One region of the Streptomyces sp. NPDC050732 genome, then DNA from elsewhere that is predicted to be linked to it. Evidence: riboswitches for the same ligand, from Rfam matches in the RefSeq annotation. Region 1 holds a riboswitch; the other holds the start of a gene.
What was found. Region 1 has a riboswitch for cobalamin ahead of AB0H82_RS00505 (ABC transporter substrate-binding protein). Riboswitches for the same ligand answer to the same signal wherever they lie in the genome.
Positions count from the first base shown of each region.

Region 2: another riboswitch for cobalamin. It lies ahead of AB0H82_RS09470 (energy-coupling factor ABC transporter permease); the one in region 1 lies ahead of AB0H82_RS00505 (ABC transporter substrate-binding protein).

Region 1 covers NZ_JBFAHP010000001.1:124,461-129,225, forward strand. Annotated here, with positions in the region: gene AB0H82_RS00495 (amino acid permease) at 1-1,284, shown strand, start outside; gene AB0H82_RS00500 (M67 family metallopeptidase) at 1,371-1,793, shown strand; cobalamin riboswitch at 1,766-1,927, shown strand; gene AB0H82_RS00505 (ABC transporter substrate-binding protein) at 1,971-2,936, shown strand; gene AB0H82_RS00510 (iron ABC transporter permease) at 3,017-4,027, shown strand; gene AB0H82_RS00515 (ABC transporter ATP-binding protein) at 4,024-4,765, shown strand, end outside.
Region 2 covers NZ_JBFAHP010000008.1:75,329-80,093, forward strand. Annotated here, with positions in the region: gene AB0H82_RS09455 (MMPL family transporter) at 1-1,293, shown strand, start outside; partial or broken gene AB0H82_RS09460 (N-acetylmuramoyl-L-alanine amidase) at 1,719-1,956, shown strand; gene AB0H82_RS09465 (APH(3') family aminoglycoside O-phosphotransferase) at 2,054-2,869, shown strand; cobalamin riboswitch at 2,973-3,157, shown strand; gene AB0H82_RS09470 (energy-coupling factor ABC transporter permease) at 3,187-3,960, shown strand; gene AB0H82_RS09475 (energy-coupling factor ABC transporter substrate-binding protein) at 3,960-4,367, shown strand; gene cbiQ (cobalt ECF transporter T component CbiQ) at 4,374-4,765, shown strand, end outside.

The DNA of each region.
Region 1 (4,765 bases):
GCGTACGCCATCGCGGGCCTCGTCATCTTCTTCATCATGCGGGCGCTCGGCGAGCTCCTCATGTACCGCCCCGTCTCGGGCTCCTTCTCGGAGTACGCCCGTGAGTTCATGGGCCCGTTCTTCGGATTCGTGACCGGCTGGACGTACTGGCTCTTCTGGGTCGTCACCGGCATCACCGAAGTGACAGCGGCCGCCCAGTACATGCAGTACTGGACACACGGATCCGTTCCACAATGGGCGTACGCGCTCATCTTCACGGTCATCCTGTACGGCGCGAACCTCATCTCCGTGAAGCTCTTCGGTGAGCTGGAGTTCTGGTTCTCGATGGTCAAGGTCACCGCCATCATCGGCATGATCCTGATCTGCATCGGCATCCTCACCATCGGCTTCTCCGACGCCGGTGACACCGCGACCGTCGCCCACCTGTGGAACCAGGGCGGCTTCTTCCCGAACGGCATCGGCTCCACGCTGATGACGCTGCAGATCGTGATGTTCGCCTTCCTCGCCGTCGAGCTCGTCGGCGTCACCGCGGGCGAGTCCAAGGACCCGAAGACCGTCCTGCCCAAGGCCATCAACACCGTGCCGTGGCGCATCGCCGTCTTCTACGTCGGCGCGCTCATCATGATCCTGTCGGTCGTGCCGTGGACGCACTTCCAGCCCGGCGTCTCGCCGTTCGTCGCCGCCTTCGAGAAGATGGGCCTCGGCGTCGGCGCCGCGATCGTGAACTTCGTGGTCCTCACCGCCGCACTCTCCTCCTGCAACTCCGGCATGTACTCCACCGGCCGCATGCTGCGCGACCTCGCGCTCAACGGCCAGGGCCCGAAGTTTTTCACCAAGCTCACGAAGAACGGCCTGCCGCTGATCGGCACCACGGCCTCCGCCGCGTTCATGCTGGTCGGCGTCTGGATCAACTACCAGTGGCCGGGCGAGGCGTTCAACTACGTCGTCTCCTTCGCCACCATCTCCGGCATGTGGGCCTGGATCATGATCCTGGCCTGCCAGATCCGCTACCGCCGCAAGGCCGACCGCGGCGAGCTGCCGCAGTCCACCTTCCGGGCCCCGGGCGCCCCGTACACCAGCTGGTTCGCCCTCCTCTTCATCGGCATGGTCATCGTGATGATGGGCGTCGACAAGGACGCGCGGATCTCGCTGTACGCCGCTCCGGTCTGGGCCGCGATCCTCGGTGTCTCCTACCTGGTCCTCAAGAGCCGCAACCCGCAGGCCGCGGCCTTCAACAAGCGGAAGGTCGGCCTCTCCGACAGCGACCGCGTCTCCAAGGACTGACCGGCACCCCAAGGCCGCTGTCCAGCATTCGGGCCCGCTCGTACCACACTCCGGTACGCGCGGGCCCCTCTGCTTATCCTGGCGCCATGCTGACCATCACCCAGGCCCTCCACGACCAGATCGTCGCGCACGCGCGCCAGGACCACCCCGACGAGGCGTGCGGCATGGTCGCGGGCCCGGCGGGCACCGGCCGCCCCGAGCGGTTCATCCCGATGCTCAACGCCGCGCGCTCGCCCACGTTCTACGAGTTCGACTCGGGCGACCTGCTCAAGCTCTACCGCGATCTCGACGACCGCGACGAGGAGCCGGTGATCATCTACCACTCGCACACCGCGACCGAGGCCTACCCCTCGCGCACCGACATCACGTACGCCAACGAACCCGGCGCCCACTACGTCCTGGTCTCCACGGCCGACACCGACGACGCGGGCCCCTTCCAGTTCCGCTCGTACCGGATCGTCGACGGCGAGGTCACCGAGGAAGAGGTAAAGGTCGTACAGGCATACTGAGCTTTACTCATGAGGGCGGCAGGACCCAGGAAGCCGGTGCGAACCCGGCACGGTCCCGCCACTGTGACCCCGTACCCGGCCGCGCAGGCCGGGGCGGGGGAAGTCAGGAACTGACCTGCCGCCTTCCTCCACACGACGCAGGGGACGCGGAAATCCCCTGGAGGAGGCAGTTCAGCCATGTCCCGCGCCCTTCGCGTACTCACCGCCGCGGCCCTGCTGGCCCCGCTCGCCGCATGCTCCGCCTCATCCGGTGGCGACGACTCGGGAAAGCCCGCCGCCAAGGCCGCCGGGTTCCCGTACACCGTCACCAACTGCGGTGTGAAGACCACGTACGACGCGCCTCCGAAGCGCGCCGTCACCATGAACCAGCACACCACCGAAGTGATGCTGGAACTCGGCCTGAAGGACCACATCGCCGGCACGGCCTACCTCGACGACAAGGTCCTCCCGAAGTATGAGAAGGCCTACAAGTCGGTCCCCGTGCTCGCCAAGGAGTACCCCTCCTACGAGAAGCTGCTCGCCGCCAACCCCGACTTCGTCTACGGCGGTTACGCCAGCGCCTTCCTCGCCGGCGACGGCCGCAGCCGCTCGGCGCTCGCCAAGTCCGGCATCGAAAGCCGCCTCAACGTAGAGGGCTGCGCCGAGCGCGCCCTCACCATGGACGACGTCTACCGCGAGGTCCGTGAGGTCGGCGCCACCTTCGGTGTGCGCGGGCGCGCCGAGACATGGGTGAGCGGGGCGAAGCGCGAACTGGGCGCCACGGCGAAGAAGGCACAGAGCGAGAAGCCGGCCCCCGTCTTCGTCTACGACAGCGGTGACAAGACGGCGTTCACGGCCGGCGGCCGCGGCATCGGCAACGACATCATCGAGCGGGCAGGCGGCCGCAACGTCTTCGCCGACGTCGACAAGTCCTTCAGTGACGCGTCCTGGGAGAAGGTCGTCGAGCGCCGCCCCGAGGTCATCCTGATCCTCGACTACGGCGCCACGACCGTCGCTCAGAAGAAGAAGCGCCTCCTGGAGGACCCGGCCCTCAAGGACGTCCCGGCCGTCAAGAACAAGCGCTTCGCGGTGCTGCGGCTGTCGGACATGGTCACGGGAGTACGAGCACCCGAGGCGGTGAGGAAGCTGGCGGCACAGCTGTGAGCGCGCTGCGGGAGTTTCAGCCCGTCCGGCGTTTGAGGACGAGCCCGAAGGGCGACAGACGGGGGCCACGGGGGCGGCACCTGGCCGTCCTGACGGTACTCACTGCCGCCCTCGTCGCGGCGACGATCGCCGGCCTGGCGCTCGGCTCCGTCCGCATCCCGCCGAGCCAGGTCGTCGAGATCCTGTCGGGCCGCGCGGAACCCTCCCCGTTCCGCACCATCGTGCTCGACGTGAGACTCCCCAGGGTCATCCTGGGGGCCACCGTGGGCGCCGGGCTCGCCGTCATCGGCACCGTGCTGCAAGCCCTCGTCCGCAACCCCCTCGCCGACCCGTTCCTGCTCGGCGTCTCCTCGGGCGCCTCCGTCGGCGCGGTCTGCGCGATCGTCCTCGGCGGCGTCTTCGGCCTCGGCGCCGCCCTGTCGACCGCCGTCACGATCCCGGCCGCCTCCTTCGCGGGCGCGCTGCTCTCGCTGGTCCTCGTCTACGCCCTGGCCCGCGGCGGCGGCAGCTTCGCCACCGGGCGCCTGATCCTCGCGGGCGTCGCCGTCTCGTACATCCTGACCGCGCTGACCAGCCTCATCCTCGTCACCGCCGACAGCGCGGACCACCTCAAGGAAGTCCTGTACTGGACGCTGGGCGGCCTCGGCAGCGCCCGCTGGGACATGCTCGCCCTGCCCTGCGTCACCCTCGTCCTCGGCACCGCCCTCCTGGTGTCCATGGCCCGGCCCCTCGACCTGCTCCTCGCCGGGGAGGAGGGCGCCACCGTCCTCGGCCTGCACGCCGCCCGCTTCCGCGCCGGCGTCTTCGTCCTCGCCTCGCTCCTGACCGGCGTCCTCGTCGCGTACAGCGGAGCCATCGGCTTCGTCGGCCTGATGGTGCCGCACGCCGCCCGCATGCTGGTCGGCGCCGCGCACCGCGCGCTGCTCCCGGTGGTGGCGCTGACGGGCGCGGTGTTCCTGGTCGTCGCCGACCTCGCCGCCCGCACCGTCGCCGCCCCGCAGGACATCCCCGTCGGCGTGCTCACCGCGCTGACCGGCGGCCCGTTCTTCCTGTGGCTGCTGCGGCGGCGTACCGAAGGAGTCCCGGCATGACAGGAGAGCTGCGCACCCAGGCCCTCTCGTACGAGATCGACGGCAGGCTCCTCGTCGACGCCGTCGACCTCACCGCCGCCCCCGGCGAGACCGTCGGCGTCGTCGGCCCCAACGGCAGCGGCAAGACGACCCTGCTCCGCTGCGTGTACGGCACACTGCGCCCCACCGCGGGCCACGCCCTCCTCGACGGCGACGACCTGCACACGATGACCCCGAAGGCCCGCGCCCGGCGCCTGGCCACCGTGCCGCAGGACGGACAGGCGGCGTTCGAGCTGACCGTCCGGCAGGTGGTCGCGATGGGCCGCTCCCCGCACAAGCGGTTCTGGGAGGCGGACACGGCGGCCGACGAGGCCCTCGTCACGGCGGCCCTCACCCGCGTCGGCGTCGAAGGGCTGGCCGACCGCGCGTTCCCCTCCCTGTCCGGCGGCGAGCGGCAGCGCGCCCTGGTGGCCCGCGCCCTGGTGCAGCAGCCCACCCTCGTCGTCCTCGACGAGCCCACCAACCACCTCGACATCCGCTACCAGCTCGAAATCCTCTCCTTCGTACGCGGTTTGGGCACGACGAACCTGCTGGCCCTGCACGACCTGAACCTCGCGGCGTACTACTGCGACCGCCTCTACGTCCTCGACGGCGGCCGCCTCGTCGCCTCCGGGGCGCCCAAGGAGGTCCTCACCGCCGAGCTGCTCGCCACCGTGTACGGCGTGACGGCCGAGGTCAGCACCCATCCGCTGACCGGCG
Region 2 (4,765 bases), on a different contig from region 1:
GCCACCGTCGTGATCGCCGTCCTCATCGCGCTCACCATGATCCCCGCGCTGCTCGGCTTCGCGGGCCGCAAGGTACTGCGCCGCAAGGACCGCAAGAAGTCCGCGAGCGAGCTCCAGGACCCGAACGCCAAGCCGAAGCTCGGCACCCGCTGGGCGCGCTTCGTACTGCGCCACCCGCTCTCCGTGCTCCTCGTCGCCGTCATCGGCCTCGGTGCCGTGGCCGTCCCGGCCGCCAGCCTGGAACTCGGCCTGCCCGACGAGGGCTCGTCCGCGCCGGACACCACCCAGCGCAAGGCGTACGACATGCTGTCGGAGTCCTTCGGCGCCGGCTTCAACGGCCCGCTGATGGTCACCATCAGCAAGGACGCCGACGTGGCGGGAGCCGCCAAGACCGTCGGCGACTCGATCGCCAAGATCGACGGCGTCGCCGCGGTGACGCCCGCCCAGCCCAACAAGGCCGGGGACACCGCGATCATGAACGTCGTCCCGGAGACCGGACCGAGCGACCACGACACCGAGGAACTGGTCAAGACGATCCGCTCGACCGCCGACGGCATCGGGTCCGACACCGGCTCCGAGATCCTGGTCACCGGCCAGACCGCGATGACCATCGACTTCTCGCAGACCCTGGACGACGCACTCCTGCCCTACCTCGGTCTCGTCGTCGGCCTGGCCTTCCTGCTCCTGATGCTGGTCTTCCGCTCGATCCTGGTCCCGCTCAAGGCGGCGCTCGGCTTCCTGCTCTCGGTGGCCGCCGCCCTCGGCGCCGTCGTCGCGGTCTTCCAGTGGGGCTGGCTCGCGGACGTCGTGGGCGTCGACCAGCCGGGCCCGATCATGAGCATGATGCCGATCTTCATGATCGGTGTGGTCTTCGGCCTGGCGATGGACTACGAGGTCTTCCTCGTGACGCGGATGCGCGAGGCGTACGTCCACGGGGCGCGCCCAGGCGAGTCGGTCGTCACCGGCTTCACCCACGGCGGACGGGTCGTGGCCGCGGCCGCGGTCATCATGATCAGCGTCTTCTCCGGCTTCATCATGGAGAACGACGACATGATCAAGATGATGGGCTTCGGCCTGGCCGTCGCCGTCCTCTTCGACGCCTTCGTCGTCCGCATGGCGATCGTGCCGGCGGTCCTCGCGCTGCTCGGCAAGGCCGCCTGGTGGCTGCCGCGCTGGCTGGACAAGGCGCTGCCGAACGTGGACGTGGAGGGCGAGAAGCTCCACAAGAACCTCGGTGACACCGGTTCGCCGGACGCCGAGACGGACCGGGAGCTCGCACCCGTGGGCCGGTGACACACCGCCGCCCCGCACGGGCGGGCCGGCCGGGACACCCCCACTGACCAGTGGGGGAGCGTCCCGGCCGGCCCGCCCGGTTCTTTTTCCCCGCGTCCGCCGACGGGTCCCGCCGGTTGCGCCGACTGCCGCAGCCGTCCGGGCGCGCCGGCCGGAAGCTGACACCATGTGTGTCCTCCCCGCGCGGTCCGCGTCGCGGGTGCCCCACGCCCTGCGCGGCGCGCTGGGGGTGCTGCCCGGTGCGACGGCCGTCGGCCTGCTGCTGGCCTGCGCGGCAGGCGTCGACCCCGCGGTGCCCGCCGACGACCGCGGAACCTCCCTCCGACGACCGTCCCCGGACACCGCTCCGTCATGCCCGCCGCCGCTCGGCCCGCGCGCCCGGTGCCCTCGTCGTACGCGGCGTTCCGCGCGGCGCCCCCGCGCAGCGCGCGGGCGGCATCGACAAGCCTGTCGTCGGGGCGCACGCGCGGGGCTTCAACCGGGGTTCGACGGGCGTCGCGGCGCTCGCTGGCTGGAAGCTCGGCCTCGCGGGCGTCGACCCAGGCGGTCTTCCACACGGTCGCGGCCCACAAGGACGGCTACGCCACGTTCTGCCCCGGCGTGCCCCTGAGCGCCGAGATGCCGGCGACCAGAGAAGCCGCCGCCCGGCTCCAGGGGAGATGACCTTCGCCGCGAACCGTTGACGTTCGCATCGGCAATGGAGCAACGCCCCCCCGAAATATCGAGTGGGAGCCGCGGGGAGCCGCCTGCCATGATGCCGATCATGAGCAGCGAGCTGCGGCGGAGGTACGCCGCGTACCGATGGACCCCCGCGACGGACGGCGCGTCGGGCGCCGAGGTGCACCACCTCACCGGAACGGGCGCGAGCGAACCCGAGTTGTACGTGAAGACCGCCCCGGTCACGTACGACGGCTCGCCCTCCGACCTGCCGGGCGAGGCCGACCGCCTGGCCTGGCTCGCCGGCCGGGGCATCCCCGTGCCGCGCATCGTCGAGCGGGGCGCCGACGACCACGTGGCATGGCTGGTGACGGAGGCGGTGCCCGGCAGGCCGGCCGCCGACGAGTGGCCACCGGAGCAGCGGTTCGCGGTGGCCGAGTCGCTCGCCGACCTCGCCGTGGCCCTGCACCGACTGCCCCCGGAGGGCTGCCCGTTCGACCGCACCCTGCCGGTCACCATGGAGCAGGCCGCCCGCAATGTGGCCGAGAACCTCCTGGACCTGGACGACCTCGACGAGGATCGCGCCGGCTGGACCGGGCAGCGCCTCCTCGACGAGCTGCGCCGCACCCGCCCGGCGGCGGAGGACCCGGTCGTCACCCACGGCGACCTCACCCCGGAGAACGTCCTGCTCGACCCCGGCACCTGCCGCGTCACCGGAGTCATCGACGTCGCCCGGCTCGGCAGGGCGGACCGGCACACCGATCTCGCCATCCTGCTGCGGGAGTTGACGCACGAGGAGGACCCCTGGTTCGGGCCCGGGTGTGCCGAACGGTTCCTGCGGCGGTACGAGGAGCGGGCGGCGGTCGAGGCCGACAAGGGGAAACTGGACTTCTACCGGCTGCTCGACGAATTCTTCTGACCGGGCGGACGGCCTCTGAGCAGGGGCGTACGCGGTGGTGGTGTGCGCTCGGGTGTGCCACCGCCGCGACCACCGCGCAAGTTGTCAGGCAGATCTTTGCGCACTAGTGTCACCACGCCTTGGTGCTCGGGAAATCCGGTGTGATGCCGGTGCGGCCCTCGCCACTGTGATCGGGAAGTCCGGCTCCAGCCCTAGCGGCAGCCACTGGGTGCACACGTACCCGGGAAGGCGGAGTCCGGTCGGTACGACCCGTCAGCCAGGAGACCGGCCAAGGCACGTTGTCCATCCACGAGGTGCTGGAGAGGGTCTGCTGAGCCATGCACATAGCCGAGGGTTTCCTCCCGCCGGCGCACGCGATCGCCTGGGGCGTAGCGTCCGCGCCGTTCGTCGTCCACGGAGTCCGCTCCCTGACCCGTGAAGTCAAGGAGCACCCGGAGAGCACACTGCTCCTCGGTGCCTCCGGGGCCTTCACGTTCGTCCTTTCCGCGTTGAAGATCCCCTCGGTGACGGGCAGTTGCTCGCACCCGACGGGGACCGGGCTCGGGGCGATCCTGTTCCGGCCACCGATCATGACGGTGCTCGGCACCATCACCCTGCTCTTCCAGGCACTGCTGCTCGCCCACGGCGGACTCACCACCCTGGGCGCCAACGTGTTCTCCATGGCGATCATCGGCCCCTGGGCGGGTTACGCGGTCTACCGGCTCCTCAGGCGGTACGACGTGCCGCTCATGGTCACCGTGTTCTTCGGGGCGTTCGTCGCCGACCTGACCACGTACTGCGTCACCAGCGTCCAGCTGGCCCTGGCGTTCCCCGACCCCGGCAGCGGATTCCTGGGCGCCCTGGGCAAGTTCGGCGGCATCTTCGCCGTCACCCAGATCCCCCTGGCGGTCAGCGAGGGCCTGCTCACCGTCCTGGTGATGCGCCTGCTCGTGCAGTCCAGCAAGGGCGAACTCACCCGCCTCGGCGTACTGCTGCGGGGCAAGCGAAGCGCCACGACGCCCGAGACGCCCGACACGACCGGGACGCCGAAGACCACCGAGACGTCCAAGACATCCGAGACGTCCGAGACGCAGACGGGGGCCAGCGCCTGATGAGCCGGAACGCGAAGATCAACACATTGCTGCTCCTCATCGTCGCCGCGCTCGCGGTGCTGCCCCTGGCGCTCGGCCTCGGCGACGACGAGGAAGAGCCGTTCGCCGGTGCCGACGCCCAGGCCGAGACGGCGATCACCGAGATCGAACCGGACTACGAACCGTGGTTCTCACCGCTGTACGAACCCCCGTCCGGCGAAGTCGAGTCGGCGCTGTTCGCCCTCCAGGCGGCCATCGGCGCGGGCGTCCTCGCCTACTACTTCGGGCTGCGCAAGGGCCGCCGCCAGGGCGCGGAACAGGCGCGCACGGAAGCGGACCAGCCGGAGGCGGCAAGGCTGGAGGCGTCGGACGGCTCCGACGAGCCGGTCGACGCGGGCGGCCCCCGGCCCGGGACCGAGCGGGTCTGACCCGGCGTGCTGCCCATCGACGCGGCGGCGCACAGCAGTCGCTGGCGCCGCCGGCATCCCGTGGACAAGGCCGTGCTCGGTATCGGCCTCACCGTCCTGGCGATCTCGCTGCCGCCCTGGCCGGGCGCCGTCCTGGTGCTGGTCGCCGCGCTCGCCCTGCTGCTCGGCCCGGCGGGCGTGCCGCCCGGCAAGCTGTGGCGCGCCTACCGCGTGCCGCTCGGCTTCTGCGTGACCGGCGCACTGACCCTGCTCGTCCAGGTCGGCGGCCCCGACGGGTTCGTGGCGTTCGCGGACGGCGGCCCGGCGCGCGCGGGCGGTCTGCTCCTGCGGACCTCCGCGGCCTCGCTCGGCGTGCTCCTGTTCGCCTTCACCACACCCATGTCGGACCTGCTGCCCCG